Regions from separate parts of the Kitasatospora sp. NPDC058170 genome, predicted to be linked through region 1. Evidence: riboswitches for the same ligand, from Rfam matches in the RefSeq annotation. Region 1 holds a riboswitch; each other region holds the start of a gene.

Region 1 (4,626 bases):
AGCACGCCGCGGTGGGCGCGGGCCAGCAGCCCCGGCTCGTACGCCTTGACGCCCTCGGACAGCGCCCGCTCCAGGTCCAGCGAGCCGACGATCCGGTCCTCGGTGACGCCGACCGGCAGCTCGACCAGCCGGGCGGGGCGCTCGGAGCCGACGGCGGCGTGCGCGCCGTCCGGGCACTGCGGGTCCGGCCCGGCCGGGTCGCAGGCGAAGCGGCAGCCGTCCACGGTGGCGATGGACGGCAGCAGGCCGGCCAGCGCGCGCACCATGGTGGACTTGGCGGTGCCCTTCTCGCCCCGGACCAGCACCCCGCCGACGGCCGGCGAGACGGCGTTGAGCAGCAGCCCGAGCCGCAGGTCGGCCATGCCGACGATGGCCGTGAAGGGATAGCGGACGTCACTCATGATTCTCCAAGAGGGCTCCGGGCGGGAGGAACGGCAGCGACCCCGCCGCCGGTACCCCGCCCTCGATCAGCTTCCACAGCGCGTCGGTGTCCGCGTGCTCCTCGATCAGGTCGCCCAGCCGGTCCAGCCGGGCCTCGCGCGCCTCGGCGAACGAGGTGTCCGGCGCGGGCACGAACGCCCGGCCCGCGGACCGCGCCACCTCGCGCAGCAGTTCGCGCCGGAAGCCGTCGTTCTCCAGCGCGCCGTGCCAGGTCGTGCCCCACACCGCCCCCACCCGGCAGCCGTCCAGGAAGGCGTCTCCCCCCTCGACGGCCACCACACCGTGGTGGATCTCGTACCCCTCGACCCGCTGCCCGTACGCCTCGCCGACCGGTCGGCCGAGCACCTTCTCGGCGCCGAAGCGGACCCGGGTCGGCAGCAGGCCCAGTCCGTCGACGGACCCGGCCTTCGACTCGACCTCGTCCACGATCGTGCGGGCCAGCATCTGGTAGCCGCCGCAGACGCCGAGGACCGGCAGCCCGGCCGCCGCCCGCGCCGCGAGGGCCGGCTCCAGGCCGCGCTCGCGCAGCCAGGCCAGGTCGGCGACGGTGGCCCGGGTGCCGGGCAGGATCACCAGGTCGGCGTCGGCCAGCTCCTCGGGCCGGGTGGCCCAGCGGACCAGGACGCCCGGCTCCTGGGCCAGCGCGTCCATGTCGGTGAAGTTGGACAGCCGCGGGAAGCGCAGCACGGCCACCCGCAGCACGTCCGCGCCGAGCGGCCCGCGGCCCTCGGTGCGGTCCACCACGGTGGTCAGGTCCAGCGAGTCCTCGGCGTCCAGCCAGAGCCCGGACAGCATCGGCAGGGTGCCGAGCACCGGTCGGCCGGTGAGCCGGTACAGCATGTCGAGGCCGGGGGCGAGCAGCCGCCCGTCGCCCCGGAACTTGTTGACGAACCAGCCCGCCACGTGCCGCTGGTCCTCGGCCGACAGCAGCGCCAGCGTCCCGTACATCGCGGCGAACACCCCGCCGCGGTCGATGTCGCCGACCACCACCACCGGCAGCCCGGCGGCGGTGGCCAGGCCCATGTTGGCGATGTCCCGGTCCCGCAGGTTGATCTCGGCGGGCGAGCCGGCGCCCTCGCAGACCACCACGTCGTAGCGGCTGCGCAGGTCCGCCAGGCACTCCAGGGCCCGCTCCAGCAGCAGGGGCTTGCGGTCGCGGTAGTCCAGCGCGCCGACCTCGGCGACCGCCCGGCCCAGCAGCACCACCTGGCTGCGGCCGTCCGCGCCCGGCTTGAGCAGCACCGGGTTCATCGCCGCCTCGGGCTCCACCCGGGCCGCCTGCGCCTGCATCGCCTGCGCGCGGCCGATCTCGGCGCCGTCGGCGGTGACGAAGGAGTTCAGCGACATGTTCTGGGCCTTGAACGGCGCCACCGCGACGCCCTGTCGGGCCAGCCAGCGGCAGATGCCCGCGGTGACCACGCTCTTGCCCGCGTCCGAGGTCGTCCCGGCGACCAGCAGCGCGTTGCTCATGCGCTCCCCCTCCGCTTCCGTGCCGTGAGCCCCGGCAGAAGTCCTGCCGCGGGTGTCGTCGTCCGGGCCGGCGGGCGTCCCGCCGTCAGCCCCGCCCGGAGGGCCTGCCCGAGGGCGTGCCCGGCGACGGCCGTCCCCAGGGCCAGCAGCCCCACCCGGCGGGAGAGCCGGCAGGCCCGCTCGATGTCGTCCACCGTCACCGGCCGCAGCTCGCCGCCCAGGACGGGCCGGTGCTCGACCCGGGAGCCGTAGGCCAGGGTGCCGCCCAGCCGCACGCCGACCGCCCCCGCGAAGGCCGACTCGGCCTGGCCCGCGTTGGGGCTGGGGTGCGCGGAGCCGTCCCGGCGCCAGACCCGCCAGGCGGTCCGGGGCTCCGGCGAGGCGGCGACGGTCAGCAGCGCGGTCAGCCGGGCGCCCGGCCAGCCCGCCACGTCGTCCAGCCGGGCCGAGGCCCAGCCGAACCGGGCGTAGCGCGGCGAGCGGTGACCGACCATCGCGTCCAGGGTGTTGACGGCGCGGAACGCCAGCAGCCCGGGCGTGCCCGCGAGCGCGCCCCAGACCAGGGCGTTCACCACGGCGTCGGCGGTGTTCTCGGCGACCGACTCGACCACCGCGCGGGCGATCTGCTGCTCGTCCAGCGCGCTCGGGTCGCGTCCGCACAGGTGCGGCAGCCGCCTGCGGGCCGCCGCGAGGTCGCCCGCGGACAGCGAGCGGCCGATGGTGCGGGCCTCCCGGGTCAGCGAGGTGCCGCCGAGGACCGTCCAGGTCGCGGCGGCGGTGAGCGCGGCCCGGCCGAGCGGCCGGCGGCCGAGCGTCCGGTCGGCGGCCACCGCGCCGGCCGCGACGGCGCCCACGCAGAGCGCGGTGTAGGCGGCGCCGGCGCCGCGGTGGTCGCGCCAGAGCGGCCGCTCCAGCCGGCCCGCCGCGGTGCCGAAGGCGGCCACCGGGTGGCCGCGCCGGGGATCGGCGAAGCGGGCGTCGGCGAGATGGCCGGCCACGGCGCCCAGCGCGAAGGCGGCGGCGCGGGTCAGCGGGCGCACGGCGGCGGGCAGCCGGGGGCTCGGTCGGTCGGGGCAGCCTGCATCGCGTGCGTGTCCTCACTCAGGGTCCGCGCCCTGGATCGACGTACCGGCGGCGAGAGTCTCCTGGCTTCCGGGTCCGAACGCACCCCCGGGCCTCCCAGCGGCTTCTGACGGCCTGCCGGCGGCTCCCCCTGCCCCGCTGACGGGTGCGGAGGTGACTCTCCGAACGTGCTCCCCGGTGACAGTGGCGGGACCGCGCCGGACTCGCACCGGCTTCCTCTGCATGCCTCCGTATTGGCTGAAGGATCCCATCACGCGGCCGAACCGGGAGTCAACCAAGGTCACGGAGGGTTTGGTCACACGCCCCGGAGGTTTCCCGCCCCCGTCGCTACCTCCGAGTCACGCCCCCCGCAGGGGCATGACAGCCTGTGTGATCGTCCAGCGCCCTGGAGACGCCTCCAGTCGCGCTTCGTGTGTTCGGCGGCTGGGGCACCGATGCACCAAGGCCTACCGTCTGGTCCCATGCGACGCAGACGGCCCCCGGCCGTGCCCCCGGTGCCCTTCTCGCCCACGGCCGCCCGCGCGCACCGCGCCGGGCTCGGGCTGACCCCGGCCCAGGTCGCCGAGGGCATGGCGGCGCACGGCGTCCGGCTGCTGCCCACCCACGTGCTCGGCTGGGAGAGCGGCGAGCTGCGCCCCACCGAGCAGGAGTTCATCGCGCTGGCCAGGGCGCTCTGGTGCCCGCCCGCCCAGCTGATGGGCACCCGCCCGGCCCGGCTGCGGGACTTCCGGGTCGCCCGGGAGCTCGACCAGGAGGCCGCCGCCCGGCGGATCGGCGTCCCGCTGCGGCACTACCAGGACGCCGAGGCCACCGGCCGCTGGGACGGCGACGAGGAGCAGACGTACGCGCTGGCACAGGTGCTCGGCCTGACGCTGCGCGAGCTGGTCGCGGTGACGGACCGCCGGGAGGAGCTGGACCGGCGGCTGCGACAGTGCGTGGACGGCCGCTGGCAGGCGCACACCCGGGCGATCGGCCGGATCGTGCCGGTGCCGGAGGACGACCTCGCCGCGGTGCTGACGGTGCTGCAGGGCGAGTACCAGGTCGCCTCGCACTGGGGCGCCGGCAGCTGGGGCTCCCCGGCCCCGGCGGCCCGCCCGGCGCAGCCGCGGGACCGCCCGGTCGACGAGCGGTTCTGGGAGCTGCTCGGGCGGCGGCGGACCGGCATCCCGGTCTGAGGCCTCCCGGTCCGAGGTCTCCCGGTCCGAGGTCTATCCGGGTCAAAGGTGTCCGGGTCCGAGGCCGGGACCGGTCCGACCCCGGGTGACCCGGACGGCCCTGTCCGGTGGCCGTCGCCCTCCCCCGCGAGTGGACTGGGGCTGATCCGACCGACTCCCGCCGGGCGTGCGACGCCGGGAGGCGACCGGTCCAGTCCGCGACCAACAGAGCGGGGAGCGAGTATGCGTTGGGGAACCGCAGCCGTCGTGGCGGCCGCCGTCGTCGGGACCGGGGCGGCCGTCCTGGTGATCGGCCGGAAGGCGTCCGAGCGGATGGTCCACCCGGCGGCCGCGCGGCGGCCGGCGGGCCCCGTGCTGGTGCAGAGCCTCGCCGCCGGGCGGGCCACCTTCACCCGCAGCCAGGCCAGCGCCCGCCCCGGCCGCTGGGCCGTCGAGTGGGGCGAGGACGGCCACGCGG
Region 2 (4,626 bases), on a different contig from region 1:
CTGGGTGTCGGCGCGGACCCCGGCGGTCGAGAGCCGGAACGACTCGGTGGCCCAGTCCAGATAGGCCGGTCGGCCGGCGGCGCGCAGCGGCAGGGTCTCCCGCAGGGCGGGTTCGTCGACCTGCACCACCGCGGCGCCCGCGGCCTCCAGGTCGGCGACCTCGTCGCGCAGCGCGAGGGCCACCTGGCGGGCGGTGTCGCCGAGCGGCTGGTCGTCGCGGACGAAGGACCAGGCGAGCATGGTGACCGGGCCGGTGAGCATGCCCTTCACCGGGCGGTCCGTGAGGTCCTGGGCGTAGCGGAACCAGTCGACGGTCATCGGGTGCGGGCGGGAGATGTCCCCGGCCAGCACCGGCGGGCGGACGTAGCGGGTGCCGTAGGACTGCACCCAGCCGTGCCGGGTGGCCAGGTAGCCGGTGAGCTGTTCGGCGAAGTACTGGACCATGTCGTTGCGTTCGGGCTCGCCGTGGACGAGGACGTCGAGGCCGGCCTTCTCCTGGTAGGCGATCACCTCGCGGACCTCGGCCTCGATGCGCTCCCGGTAGGCGGCCGCGCCGATGCGGCCGGCCGTGAGGTCGGCGCGGGCGACGCGAAGCTCCGCGGTCTGCGGGAAGGAGCCGATGGTGGTGGTCGGCAGCAGGGGCAGGCCGAGCCGGGCGCGCTGGGCCTCGGCGCGCTGCGGATAGGCCTGGGCCCGGCGGGCGTCGGCCTCGGTGACGGCGGCGACCCGGGCGCGGACGGCCGGGTCCCGGGTGATCGGCGAGGTCGACCGGGAGGCCAGGTCTGCGCGGTTGGCGGCGAGTTCGGCGGTGATCGCACCGGTGCCGTCGCGCAGCCCGCGGGCGAGCAGCGCCGTCTCGGCGGCCTTCTGGCGGGCGAAGGCGAGCCAGCGGGCGATCTGCGGGTCGAGCTCGCGCTCCAGGTCGGCGTCGAGCGGGACGTGCAGCAGCGAGGCGGACGGCGCGACGTCGACCCGGTCGGCGAGGCCGAGGAGGGTCGCCAGGGTGCCCAGCGACTTCTCCAGGTCGTTGATCCAGATGTTGCGGCCGTCGACCACCCCGGCGACCAGGCGCTTGCCCGGCAGTCCGCCGGCGGCGGCGAGGTCGTCGAGGTTGGCCGAGGCCGCGCCGGTGAAGTCCAGCGCGAGGCCGTCGATCGGGGCCTTGGCGAGCACCGGGAGGGCCTCGCCGAGGCGGTCGAAGTAGGTCGCGACCAGCAGCTTGGGCCGGTCGGTCAGCGCGCCGAGGTCCCGGTAGGCGCGGGCGGCGGCGTTCAGTTCGGCCGGGGTGCGGTCCTGGACCAGCGCAGGCTCGTCCAGCTGGACCCACTCGGCGCCGGCCGCGCGCAGGTCCGCGAGGAGTTCGGCGTAGACGGGCAGCAGCCGGTCCAGCAGGGTGATCGGCTGGAAGTCCTCGGCGACGCCCGGGGCGGGCTTGGCGAGCAGCAGGTAGGTGACCGGGCCGACCAGGACCGGGCGCGCCGTGTGGCCGAGGCTCAGGGCCTCGGCGAGCTCGCCGACCGCCTTGGCCGGGTTGGCGGCGAAGGTGGTCGCGGGGCCCAACTCGGGTACCAGGTAGTGGTAGTTGGTGTCGAACCACTTGGTCATCTCCAGCGGCGCGACGTCCTGGGTGCCGCGCGCCATGGCGAAGTAGCCGTCCAGCGGGTCGGCGTCGACGGCCGCCCGGTGGCGGGCCGGGATCGCACCGACGGCGACCGTGGTGTCCAGCACGTGGTCGTAGAGCGAGAAGTCGCCGGTGGGGACTTCCTGGATACCGGCCTCGGCGAGCCGCTGCCAGGTGTCGCGGCGCAGCTGCGCGGCGGTGGTCTGCAGGGCCTCGGCCGTGACCGCGCCCTTCCAGTACCCCTCGATCGCCTTCTTCAGCTCCCGGTTCGGGCCCTGCCGCGGATAGCCGTGGACGGTGGCCTGCGGGGAGTTGGCCTGCGGGGTGGTGCCGGGCTGCGCGGTGGCGGCCTGCGGGGTGGTGGAACTCGATGACACGGAACTCTCCTTCGCGAGTCGCGCTGCGATCCCGGGAGAGCACGAGGACGTGAAGGTACGACAGTGGGTGCGCGACACCAGGATGTGCCCGCCCGCTCCGCCGACCCGCCCACGAGGTCACCGAGATCTCCGCGTGCGGGGTGCACACGGGCAGTGGCAGGTCTTCGGACTCGTCGGCACGTCCGCCTGAGTCAGGCGGACACCTACTGGCCGTCGCTTCCCAGGCCCCCGTTGGGGCCCAGTGCATGTGACGGCGGTCGTTCCCACTCACCGCTGCGGGGCAGTCCCGGATTCCCACCGGGTTCCCTCTTACGACGCCGTGGCTGGAGGACACGGCGAACCGACTGCACCGCCCACCCTAGGGCCCGCGGGGCCCGCCCGTCACGACCGGTCCGGATTCCGGATGGCCGCACGGGAGCGGGCGGGAGCGGGACGGGCCGCGGCACGGCGAGGTGCCGGGCCCGCCCCGGGCGCCGTCCTGCGGGCGGCTACCCCCTGGCGCCTCCGAGGGTGGTGACGATGGCCGAGAAGTCCAGTCCGCGCCCCTGACCGGCGGCGAAGTCCGCGAACAACTCGGCGGCCCGCACGCCGAGTTCCGCGGGTACGCCGGCGGCCTTCGCGGCGTCGGCGGCCAGTCCGAGGTCCTTGGCCATCAGGGCGGCGGCGAACCCGGGCAGGTAGTCCCGGTTGGCGGGGCTGGCGGGCACCGGGCCGGGGACGGGGCAGTTGGTGGTGAGCGCCCAGCACTGGCCGGAGGCGGTGGAGGCGACGTCGAACAGCGCCTGGTGGCTCAGCCCGAGGCTCTCGCCGAGGACGAAGGCCTCGCTGACGGCGATCATCGAGATGCCGAGGATCATGTTGTTGCAGATCTTCGCGGCCTGTCCGGCGCCGGAGGAGCCGCAGTGCACGATCCGGCGGCCCATCGCCGCCAGCACCGGTTCGACGTCCGCGAAGTCCCCGTCGGCCGCGCCCACCATGAAGGTGAGGCTCGCGGCGGTCGCGCCGGGCACACCGCCGGACACCGGGGCGTCCACCGCCCGGTGCCCGGCCGCCAGCGCGAGGCCGTGGGCGGCCCGGGCGTCCGCGACGTCGATGGTGGAGCAGTCGACGAAGAGCGTGCCGGGGCGGGCGGCGGGCAGCAGGTCCGCGTAGGCGGCCAGGACGTGCCGGCCGGCCGGCAGCATGGTGACCACCAGGTCCGCGCCGGCCACGGCGTCGGCCGCCGAAGCCGCGGGGCGGACCCCGGCGTCGGCGGCCTGCCGCAGCGCCTCCGGGGCGAGGTCGAAGCCGCTGACGCGGTGGCCGGCCCTGACCAGGTTGGCGGCCATCGGGCCGCCCATGTTGCCGAGTCCGATGAATCCGACGGCGTGGGTCACCAGCGCTCCAGGGGTGTGGTGGCGGCGAGGCCGAGCTCGCGCGCTCCGAGGGGGGCGAAGTAGCGGGCGACCGCGCCGGGGGTGACGGCGTCCAGCGTCGCCGGGTTCCACCGCGGTGTGCGGTCCTTGTCGATCACCTGGGCCCGGATGCCCTCGGCGAGGTCGGGGGTGGCGAGTGCGGCGCAGGAGGTCCGGTACTCCTGGTCCAGGACGGCCTCCAGCGGGCCCAGTTCGCGGGCCCGGCGCAGGGCGGCGAGGGTGGCCTTCACCGCGACCGGGGAGTTGGCGGCGATCCGGTCGGCGGCCTTCTTCGCCTCGGGTTCGCCGCTGTCGGCCAGCCGGTCGAGGATCTCCTCGACGGTGCCGGCCGCGTAGCAGGCGTCGATCCAGTCCCGCTGCCGGGCCAGCGGGCCCGGCGGCGGGAGTGCGACGTGCCGGGCGAGGGCGTCGTGGACGGGGAGTTCGGCGAGGTCGTCGAGCAGGGCGGGCAGCCGCTCGGCGGGCACGAAGTGGTCGGCGAGGCCGCAGAGCAGGGCGTCGCCGGGGCCCGCCGAGCCGGCGGTCAGGGCGAGGTGGGTGCCCAGCTCGCCGGGGGCCAGCGCGAGCAGGTAGGTGCCCCCGACGTCCGGCACGAACCCGATGCCCGCCTCCGGCATCGCCACCCTGGTGGTCTCGGTGACGATCCGGGCGCTGCCGTGGGCCGAGACGCCGACCCCGCCGCCCATCACGATGCCGTTCATCACGGCCACGAAGGGCTTGGGGTACCGGGCGATCCGGGCGTTGAGCCGGTACTCGTCGCGCCAGAAGTCCTCGACCGCGGCCGGGTCGCCGCCGGTGGCGGCGCGGTGGATGGCGACGATGTCGCCGCCCGCGCAGAAGGCGCGCTCCCCGGCCCCGCTGATGACGACGGTCGCGACCCGGTCGTCCCGCTCCCAGTCGTCCAGCGCGGCGGCGATCCGCCGCACCATGGCGTGGGTGAGGGCGTTCAGGGCGGCCGGGCGGTTGAGGACCACCAGGCCGGCCCGGCCCTCCCGCTGGACGAGGACCTCGTTCGTCCCGCTCCCGGCCATCACGCGGCCCCGGTCAGGCCGCGGGCGACGATGACGCGCATGATCTCGTTGGTCCCTTCCAGGATCTGGTGCACCCGCAGGTCGCGGACGATCTTCTCGATGCCGGACTCGGCCAGGTAGCCGTAGCCGCCGTGCAGTTGGAGCGCGGCGTTGGCGACCTCGAAGCCGGTGTCGGTGGCGTA
Region 3 (4,626 bases), on a different contig from region 1:
CGCCGGACAGGCTGAGGAAGCCGCGCCCGGCCAGGTGGTCCGCGCCGGCCCGGCGCAGTGCCCCGGCGCAGCGCTCCGCGTCCTGCGCGCTCGGTCCGGCGAAGGCGCCGCGGTGCGGGAGCCGGCCCATGCCGACCACCTCGGCCACCGTGAAGTCGAACTCGGCGGAGTGCTCCTGGGGCAGCGCGGCGACCCGCCGGGCGGCCTCGCGCGGGGCGAGCGCGTGCAGGTCGGCGCCGCCCAGCCGGACGGCGCCGGCGGCGGGCCGCAGCGCCCGGTAGACGCAGCGCAGCAGCGTCGACTTGCCGCTGCCGTTCGGCCCGACCAGGCCGACCACCCGGCCGGCGGCGGCGCTCAGGGTGATGTCGTGGACCAGGCGGGTCCCGGCGAGGTCGACCGAGACCCGGTCGAGGTCGATGTCCATCAGCGGCCTCCGAAGGTGTAGCCGCGACGGCGCATCAGCAGCAGGAAGCAGGGCACGCCGAGGACGGCGGTGACCACCCCGACCGGCAGTTCGGCGGGGGCGAGCACCACCCGCGAGACGATGTCCACCCAGACCAGCAGCAGCGCGCCGGCGAGCGGGGCGACCAGCAGCACCCGGCGGTGCCCGGCGCCGACCAGCATCCGCGTCAGGTGCGGCACCATCAGCCCGACGAAGCCGATCGCGCCGCTGACCGCGACCACCGTGCCGGTGACGGCGGCGGTCACCACGAACAGCTCGCGGCGCAGCCGGTCGGCGTCCACCCCGAGCGAGGCGGCCGTCTCGTCGCCCATCGCGAGCGCGTCCAGCCGCCCGGCCGAGCAGGCCAGGTACGCCAGGCCCGCCAGCACGGTGGCGGCGGCGATCGGCACCGAGCCCCAGGTCGCCCCGCCGAGGCTGCCGAGCATCCACATCATGGCGCTGCGGGCCGCCTCGCCGCGCGCGGCGCCGAACACCATCAGTGCCGTCACCGCCGAGAAGCCGTAGGACATCGCGGTGCCGGTGAGGACCAGCCGCAGCGGAGTGAGGCCGAAGGCGGACCGGGCGGCGGCGTACACCAGCACCATCGCCAGCAGGGCCGCGCCGAAGGCGGAGACCGACAGCGCCCAGACCCCGAGCGAGGCGAGGGCGCCGAGCAGAAGGACGGCGTTGGCGCCGACCGCCGCACCGGAGGAGATGCCGAGCACGAACGGGTCGGCGAGCGCGTTGCGGACCATCGCCTGCACCGCGACGCCGGTGGCCGCGAGTCCGGCGCCGACCACGGCGGCCAGCACCGTCCGCGGCAGCCGGATCTCCCAGACGATCGCGTACGCGGCGGCCTCCTCGGCCTCCAGCCGACCGCCCGTCAGTCCGGCGCCGAGCAGCCGCAGTACCCGCGCCCAGCCGAGTCCGGAGGCGCCCAGGGCCACCCCGCAGACCATGGACAGCAGCAGCGCCGCGGCCAGGGCGGCGGCCAGCGGTACGACGGGTATTCGGCGGAGCGGTGCGGTCGCTGCGGTGCTCAACGGGGGCGCGCCTTAGCCTCGGGCGGTGGTCCGGGCGGGGGCGGCGGGCCGGGGCATCAGGGTGTGCCGGAGCGCCATCCCCTCGCAGTCCACGGCGAGTTGTCGGGAGGTCAGCGCCCCAGGGCGATCGGGCTCGCGGGGCCGGGGCCCCGCCTACCGTTGCGGGTCAGCGCCGGATTCGCACCGGACTTCCCCCTCGGGACGCCCTGGCAGCATAACAACTGCTCGGGCCGGTCAACCCTTACCGGTGCCGGGGCGGAGCCTCCCGGGAACGTTCGGAAGACCGGGAGCGCCCCGGAACGCACGACCGCCCCCGTCCGGCGGGCCGGAGGGGGGCGGTCGAAGGCGACTGAGCGGCGATCAGGCCTGCTTGGTCTCCCAGAAGATCTTGTCGACCTCGGCGATCAGGTCGAGCAGGGCCTGGCCGGTGGCCGGGTCCGTCGACGCCTTGGCGGCCGAGGCGGCCTTCAGGGTGTCGTTGATCAGCTGGTGCAGCTGCGGGTACTTCTCGAAGTGCGGGGCCTTGAAGTAGTCGCTCCACAGCACCGAGATGTGGTGCTTGACGGCCTCGGCGCGCTGCTCCTTGATGATCAGGGCGCGGGTGCGGAACGCCGCGTCCTCGTTGGCCTGGTACTTCTCCTGGGTGCCCTTCACCGACTCGGCCTCGATCCGGGCCTGCGCCGGGTCGTACACGCCGCAGGGCAGGTCACAGTGGGCGTGAGCGGTGGCACGCGGTGCAAACAGACGAGAGAACATGGGAGTCCTTCCTTAGATCGTCTTCCCGCGCCCGAGATTACCCCTCCGGCCACCGGGTTTCGCGATCGGGCAGTCGGCCTAGGGCAAAAGGCGGAGCCGGAACCGGGCCAATCCGGACATCGGCGGGTGACGGTCCGTACGGCACACTGGGACGCGGCGAGCCGGGAGGAGGAGTCGTGGCGCGGATGGTGCAACCGGAGGGCGGCACCCCGGGGGGTGTCGCCCCGTTCGGGCTGATCGACGTGGCGGGCGACTCGATGGTGCCCACCCTGCGCGAGGGCGACCAGCTGGTCGTCCGGTACGGCGCGCGGATCAGGCCGGGTGCGGTGGTGGTGTTCCGCCACCCGTTCCAGCAGGACCTGCTGGTGGTGAAGCGGGCCGGGGCCCGGCGGCCGAAGGGCTGGTGGCTGCTGTCGGACAACCGGCCGATCGACAGCGACAGCCGCAGCTACGGCGCGGTGCCGGACGAGCTGGTGCTCGGCCGGGTGCTGCTGCGGCTGCGGCCGTGCCCGGCCTGGCTGGCGCCGGGCCGGCGGCTGGAGCGGCTGCTGCTCCGCGGCCCGCTGGCCCGGGTGCCGGGGCTGGCCCGCCGACTCGGGGTCTGGGTGGACCCCGACGAGTTCTGAGGCAGCTCGGGGCCAGGGCGTGTTCGCAAAGTCGCCGCGGACCCGGCGGGACTTTGCAAACACCCCGCACGGACCTAGGAGGCCGCAGCGGCCTCCTGGGCCTCCAGGCGCTTGCGGGCCCGGTACGCGGCGACGTTGGCGCGGGTGGCGCAGCGGTCGGAGCAGTAGCGGCGGGAGCGGTTGGTCGAGGTGTCCAGGTAGGCGTTGCGGCAGGGCGCGGCCTGGCAGATGCCGAGCCGGTCGGCGCCCAGCTCGGTGAGGTGGACGGCCAGGCCCATGCAGGCGACGGCGCTGAAGTGCGCGGTGGCGGTGGGCGAGTTGTCGGCGAGGTGCAGGTGCCAGCGGGGGCGGCCGGCATCGTCCAGGTAGTCGTGCCCGGAGACCAGCGGGCTGACGGGGTACTCCATCAGCAGGCTGTTCAGCAGGTCGACGCCCCGGATCTCGTCCCCCTCGGCGGCGGCCTCGAAGACCCCGCGCAGCCGGGTGCGGACGCCGCGCAGTCGCGGCAGGTCCGCCTCGTCGGCGAGCGCGGCGGCCCGCGAGGAGTCGGAGAACAGGCCGCGGACGGCCTCCACCGAGGTCAGCGAGTCGGTGCCGCGCTCGGGTTCCTCGGTGTTGACCAGCCGAACGGCCAGGTCTGCGTACGAGGCGAGCTCCACGGTGGTCCTTTCAAGCGTTGGTAACGGGCTTAGTGCCTCCAGCCTATTACCTTGGCGGGGCAAACGCAGGGCGCCCGGCAGGACCGGCCTGCCGGGCGCCCAGGGGGTGCGCTCAGAGCACCTTGGAGAGGAACGCGCGGGTGCGCTCGTGCTGGGGGTCGGTGAGCACGTCGCGCGGGTTGCCGGCCTCGACCACCACACCGCCGTCCATGAACACCAGCGCGTCGCCGACCTCGCGGGCGAAGCCCATCTCGTGGGTGACGACGACCATCGTCATGCCCTCCTCGGCCAGGCCGCGCATGACGTCGAGGACGTCGCCGACCAGCTCGGGGTCGAGCGCGGAGGTGGGCTCGTCGAAGAGCATCAGCTTGGGCTTCATCGCGAGCGCGCGGGCGATCGCGACGCGCTGCTGCTGGCCGCCGGAGAGCTGGGACGGGTAGTTCTTCGCCTTGTCGGAGAGGCCGACCCGCTCCAGCAGGACCATCCCGCGCTCCCGGGCGGCGGCCCGGCTCTCGCCCTTGACCTGCACCGGCGCCTCGATGACGTTCTCTATGGCGGTCATGTGCGGGAAGAGGTTGAAGCGCTGGAACACCATGCCGATGTCCTGGCGCTTGAGCGCGACCTCGCTCTCCTTGAGCTCGTAGAGCCGGTCGCCCTTCTGCCGGTAGCCCACCAGCTCGCCGTCCACCCAGAGGCGGCCGGCGTTGATCTTCTCCAGGTGGTTGATGCACCGCAGGAAGGTCGACTTGCCGGAGCCGGACGGACCGATCAGGCAGAACACCTCGCCCTGCCGGACCTCCAGGTCGATGCCCCGGAGCACCTGGACGGACCCGTAGGACTTGTGGACGTCCTCGGCCCGGACCATGGGGCCGCCGGCGACGGCGTCGGCGGGCGTCTTGGTCAGATCGGTCATACGTGACCACCTCCCTCAAGCCCCGGGACCACGTCGGTGCTGGTCTTCGGGGTGGGCTTCCCGGCGAACATGCGCCGCAGTCGCTGCAGCGGGGTGGGCGGGAGGGTCCGGTTGGAGCCGCGGGCGTAGTGCCGCTCGATGTAGTACTGGCCGATGGTCAGCAGCGAGGTGAAGAACAGGTACCAGA
Region 4 (4,626 bases), on a different contig from region 1:
GGGGTGCAGCTGCCGGGGGCCGGCGGGCGGACGGACCCGTGGTGTGCGGGGCGTCCGGGGAGTGCGAGGGGTGCCTGGCGTGCGTGGCGTGCGTGGCGTGCCTGGTGTGCGAGGAGCACGGGGGGCGCGGGGTGTGGTCACGGGGGAGGGGTCCAGGTCGGGGCGGGGGTGGGGCCGGGTGACGTCGGGTGGCCTGGAGCGGGAAGTCGGGCTGGCCGACTTCTCACTCCGGGTGCCGCGTTTTATGTAGACCGGTCTTCATAAGTGGACCGGTCTACATAGGGGCGATCGATATCTGTAGACCGGTCGGTATATGTAGACCGGTCGGTATATCCGGGCCGGGCGATGTCCTCGTGAATAGGTAGACCGGTCCACATATTTTTGCTCAGCTCCGGCGGCGGCGCGCCTGCCAGACGGCCCCGGCGGCCAGGGCGGCGACGAGTGCGCCGCCCGCGATCAGGCCGATGTCGGGACCGCTGCCCGGGTCGTCGCCCGAGCTGCCCGGGTTTCCGGAGCCCCCGGGGCCGGTCGAGTTGGCGGAGCCGGCAGAGCCGCCCGGCGCGGTGGCCGAGCTGCCGGTGCTGCCGCCCGCTCCGCCGCCCCCGAGCTGGTCGCCGCACCCGGCCCTCGGGTAGCCGGCGATGGCGCAGAGCAGTCCGTTGGTGTCGTAGCGCAGCGGCGGGGCGACGGCGGCCAGCACCTCCGCCGAGGTGGCGGAGGTGGGTACGGTGGCGCACGCGGTACGCGGTCCGGGCGGGGCCTCGCCGGAGGGGGCGTCGGCGCCGGTGCCGAAGTCCAGCACCACGGCGACCCGCTTGCGCCCCGGCTGCCCGGGGGTGTCCGCGCAGATCGCGCCGAAGTCCCCGGTCGCCCCGGGCCGGGCGGCGTCCTGTCCGCCGTCCGGGCTGACGGCGAAGCGCCAGCCGTCCGTGCTGCCGTCCGGTGGGACGTGGACCGACGGGCCCTGCTGCTGGTACGTCCAGGTGTCGCCGGACCACTTCCAGAACGACCAGTACCGGTACCCGGCGGCCTGCGCCGGCGCCGCGCCGACCATGAACAGTCCGGCCAGCAGCCCGATGAGCACGGCCGCAACGGTCGCGCGGCCGGGCACGCGCCCGGGCACCCGGGCGGGAAGACCGGCGGGCGCACGGACGGGCACCGGGGCCACCGGCCGGGCCGCCGCACGGACCGCCCCCGCCGAAGCGCCCGCCGAAGCCCCCGGCGTCGACGCGGCCGCCCGGGAGCCGGACGGCGTGGTCACAGCTTCGCGCCGCGCTTGCGCTGGAGGCTCAGCACCAGGCCGCCGCCGATGCCGATCAGCAGCCCGACGCCGAGCAGCCAGTACTGGGAGAGGCCCCCGTCCTTCTTCTCCGCCTTCGCCGGAGCGGCGCTCGGAGCGGCACTGACCGCCTTCGGGGCCGGCCCGAGGGCGGTCAGCTGCTTCACCAGGTCGGTGCCGCCGAAGTCCGCCGGGTTGCGCTGCGCCGCCTGGGCGACCAGCAGCAGGGTCGCGGTGGCCGAGGCGTCGGTGCCGCCCTTCGTCCAGGCGCCGCCCTCCTTGGCCAGCCAGTCCACCGTGCCGCCCGCCTGCTGCGGGTGCCCGCCCTGGACCAGGCTGAGCGCCGCCCAGGCGGTGGCCGTGTAGTCGGGCGTCGGCGCCGCGCCCGGGTTGGAAAGCGACAGGTGCTGGCCGCCCGCCGCGAGCTGCGCCGTGAGGTACGCGCCGGCCGCCTCCGCGGAGTCCGCGCGCGGTACGGCCTTCTCGGTGGAGCCGTCCGCGCACGGCAGGGCCTTGGGCGCGGCGTCGGTCCGGTTGGCGTTGGCCACCGGCAGCTTCCCGCCCGCCGCCGCCAGCGCGGCCTGCCCGGTGGCCAGCGCGTTCGGGGCGAGCGCGCCAGTCGGGTCCGGCTGGAAGGCGAAGGCGCCGCGCTGGTCGGCGGGCGCGGTGCAGCCGAGCTGGAACAGCGCCAGCCCGTCGAAGGCGTTCCGGCCGGCCTTGGCGACGCCCGCCGGGTCCGTCCTGGTGGCGAACAGAGCGTTCACGGCCAGCCCGGTGGAGTTGGCGTCGCCGGGGCTGCCGGGGTTGTAGGCCCAGCTGCCGTCCGCGTTCTGGTTGGCCTTGAGCCACTGGACGCCCTTGTCCACGGAGTCCTGGTGCCCGCCGAGCGCGACCAGCGCCTGGATCGCGACGGCCGTCGCGTTGCTGTCCTCGGTCGCGGCGTCGCAGGCCGCGGCGGCGTCCGCCCGGTACGACGGCCACCCGCCGTCGGCGCACTGCTGCCCGGTCAGCCAGGAGACGGCGGAGTCGGCCGGCACCACCTTGGCGCTCGCCAGCGCGGTCAGGGCGAGCGACTGCCGCCACACCCCGTCGTAGGTCGGGTCGCCCTTGCCGTACAGGCTGTCGGGGACGGCGGCGGGCGAGGGCGCGGCGGGCGCGGGCGCGGTGGGCGCGGGGGTGTCGGCGAGGGCCGGCGAGGCGGCCGCGCCGGCCAGCAGGGCGGCGGACAGCGCGGCGGCGCCCAGACGGGCGGCGGTGAGCATGGTGGAGGTGCGCCTTTCGGTGAGCGGTGTGGTGGCCCGGGTGGGCCGTTCCGTAGACCTCGACGGTGCCGGGCGCCGGTGCGCCCGGGGTGGCCGCTCGCCTCTCTCCGGGCACTCCGACTCGCCCGGCAGCAGCGCACCGGGCTCACGGTTGCGGGGTCAGTGCCGGAATCGCACCGGCTTTCCCCGGAGGAGAAACGGATGGATTTGTCGTGCCCGTCGACTTTAGCCGCCGTACCCGCCGCACCCGACCGCGCCGCACAGGAACAGGTTCCAGTCAGGGAAGGGTGAGCAGCCGGGCCGCGGTGTACAGGTCGGCGCGCACCTCGGCGATCGAGGCGCGGCCCGACAGCCAGGCCACCAGCGCCGAGTGCCAGGTGTGCTCGATCACCCGGACGGCGGCCCGCTGGCTCTCGGAGGGCGGCCCGAACTGGCCGATCGCGTCCAGGATCAGCTGGGCGGTGGTGGTGCTCACCCGGTCGACCTCGGCGCTGACCGAGCGGTCCGCGAAGGAGAGCGCCCGCACCATCGCCTCGGCCAGCAGCGGCTCGCGCTGGAGCGCGTGGAACGCCCGGGTGAGCGTCTCGGCGACCCGCGGCGCCGGGTCCGGCCCGGTCGGCGGGTGCCGCCGTACCTGTTCCTGGAGGGCCTGCAACTGCTCCAGCATCACGGCCACCAGCAGGTGCACCTTGGAGGGGAAGTACCGGTAGAGGGTGCCGAGCGCCACCTGCGCGCCCTCCGCGACCTCCCGCATCTGCACCGCCTCGTACCCGCCCCGGGCGGCCAGCACGGTCGCGGCCCGCAGGATCCGGCGCCGGCGCTCGGTCTGCCGGGCGGTCAGCGGCGGATCGGCGGGGCGCGCCTGGTCCGACGGGCGCGCCTGGTCCGACGGGCGCACGGGGTCCGACGGGCGCGCCGGGTCCGAGGGGTCCGCGGGGGGCGCGGGGTCCGCAGGGGGCACGGGGGGCGTGGCGGGCATGGGGTTCGCGGGGGTCACGGGCGACGGCAAGGGTGCTCCCGGGGCGCGGGTGGCGGTGTGCTCCAACAGGACGGGCAGGGCGGGCCGGGCGTGCGGAGGACCGGCGGGACCGGCGTGTTCCGCAGGTGTCCGGCGTGGCGGGAATCACCAGGCCGTGGCGTGGCGTGAATCACCAGCCCTGGCTCCTGACGGCAAGCTACGGGCCGGTATCTTCGAGGTCTCTCATTGTTCACATGGTCGATGACGAGCTCCACACCACACTGAAACCTGATCTACTTTAGCGACCGGCGGCGACGATGACAGCCGAAGATCGCAGCCGTGGACCACAGTCATGGATCACAGTCATGGACAACAACCACAGATGCAGCCGAGATGGGGGCCGAGGATGACCGCGCAGCCGCTGCGGATTGCCCTGCTGTCGTACCGCGGGGACCCGTTCTGCGGCGGCCAGGGCGTGTACGTACGGCACCTCTCCCGGGAGCTGGCCCGCCTCGGCCACCACGTGGACGTGATCGGTGCCCAGCCGTACCCCGTGCTCGACGAGGTCGACGGGCCGGGCTCGGTCCGCCTGGTCGAGCTGCCGAGCCTGGACCTCTACCGGAGCGACGACCCGTTCCGCACCCCGGCCGTGGGCGAGTACCGGGGCCTGGTGGACGTGCTGGAGTACGCCACCATGCGCACCGGCGGCTTCCCCGAGCCGCTGACCTTCTCGCTGCGCGCCCGCCAGTACCTCGCCCTGCACAAGGGCCGCTACGACGTGGTGCACGACAACCAGACCCTGGGCTACGGGCTGCTCGGCCTGGCCCGGCACGGGTTCCCGCTGGTCACCACGATCCACCACCCGATCACCGTGGACCGGCGGCTGGAGCTCGCCGCCGCCCCCACCCCGCTGCGGCGGCTCTCGCTGCGCCGCTGGTACGCCTTCACCCGGATGCAGCGCCGGGTCGCCGCCCGGCTGGACCACATCATCACCGTCTCCGGCAGCTCCAAGACCGAGATCGCCGAACACCTGGGCGCCGCGCCCGGCAGCATCTCGGTGGTCCCGATCGGCGCCGACACCCGGCTGTGGTCCCCCTCCGCGGAGATCGCCCGGGTGCCCGGACGGA

The links. A riboswitch is a leader RNA that binds a small molecule or an ion and turns the genes downstream of it on or off. The one in region 1 is predicted to bind cobalamin.
Region 2: it holds a riboswitch for cobalamin, as region 1 does, so the genes downstream of both, metE (5-methyltetrahydropteroyltriglutamate--homocysteine S-methyltransferase) here and ACFVVX_RS04935 (cobalamin biosynthesis protein) in region 1, are expected to answer to the same signal.
Region 3: it holds a riboswitch for cobalamin, as region 1 does, so the genes downstream of both, ACFVVX_RS14140 (FecCD family ABC transporter permease) here and ACFVVX_RS04935 (cobalamin biosynthesis protein) in region 1, are expected to answer to the same signal.
Region 4: it holds a riboswitch for cobalamin, as region 1 does, so the genes downstream of both, ACFVVX_RS01520 (prenyltransferase/squalene oxidase repeat-containing protein) here and ACFVVX_RS04935 (cobalamin biosynthesis protein) in region 1, are expected to answer to the same signal.

The regions. Positions count from the first base shown of each region.
Region 1 covers NZ_JBHVUV010000003.1:85,383-90,008, reverse strand. Annotated here, with positions in the region: gene ACFVVX_RS04945 (putative cobaltochelatase) at 1-401, opposite strand, end outside; gene ACFVVX_RS04940 (cobyric acid synthase) at 394-1,911, opposite strand; gene ACFVVX_RS04935 (cobalamin biosynthesis protein) at 1,908-2,942, opposite strand; cobalamin riboswitch at 3,050-3,214, opposite strand; gene ACFVVX_RS04930 (helix-turn-helix domain-containing protein) at 3,456-4,169, shown strand; gene ACFVVX_RS04925 (alpha/beta hydrolase family protein) at 4,392-4,626, shown strand, end outside.
Region 2 covers NZ_JBHVUV010000005.1:9,069-13,694, reverse strand. Annotated here, with positions in the region: gene metE (5-methyltetrahydropteroyltriglutamate--homocysteine S-methyltransferase) at 1-1,998, opposite strand, end outside; cobalamin riboswitch at 2,136-2,358, opposite strand; gene mmsB (3-hydroxyisobutyrate dehydrogenase) at 2,487-3,374, opposite strand; gene ACFVVX_RS07750 (enoyl-CoA hydratase/isomerase family protein) at 3,371-4,444, opposite strand; gene ACFVVX_RS07745 (acyl-CoA dehydrogenase family protein) at 4,444-4,626, opposite strand, start outside.
Region 3 covers NZ_JBHVUV010000011.1:8,699-13,324, forward strand. Annotated here, with positions in the region: gene ACFVVX_RS14135 (ABC transporter ATP-binding protein) at 1-424, opposite strand, end outside; gene ACFVVX_RS14140 (FecCD family ABC transporter permease) at 424-1,401, opposite strand; cobalamin riboswitch at 1,590-1,709, opposite strand; gene sodN (superoxide dismutase, Ni) at 1,846-2,241, opposite strand; gene sodX (nickel-type superoxide dismutase maturation protease) at 2,427-2,867, shown strand; gene ACFVVX_RS14155 (CGNR zinc finger domain-containing protein) at 2,942-3,526, opposite strand; gene ACFVVX_RS14160 (amino acid ABC transporter ATP-binding protein) at 3,639-4,439, opposite strand; gene ACFVVX_RS14165 (amino acid ABC transporter permease) at 4,436-4,626, opposite strand, start outside.
Region 4 covers NZ_JBHVUV010000001.1:322,043-326,668, forward strand. Annotated here, with positions in the region: gene ACFVVX_RS01510 (CbiQ family ECF transporter T component) at 1-9, opposite strand, end outside; gene ACFVVX_RS01515 (SCO2322 family protein) at 386-1,084, opposite strand; gene ACFVVX_RS01520 (prenyltransferase/squalene oxidase repeat-containing protein) at 1,258-2,541, opposite strand; cobalamin riboswitch at 2,630-2,753, opposite strand; gene ACFVVX_RS01525 (TetR family transcriptional regulator) at 2,819-3,439, opposite strand; gene ACFVVX_RS01530 (glycosyltransferase family 4 protein) at 3,906-4,626, shown strand, end outside.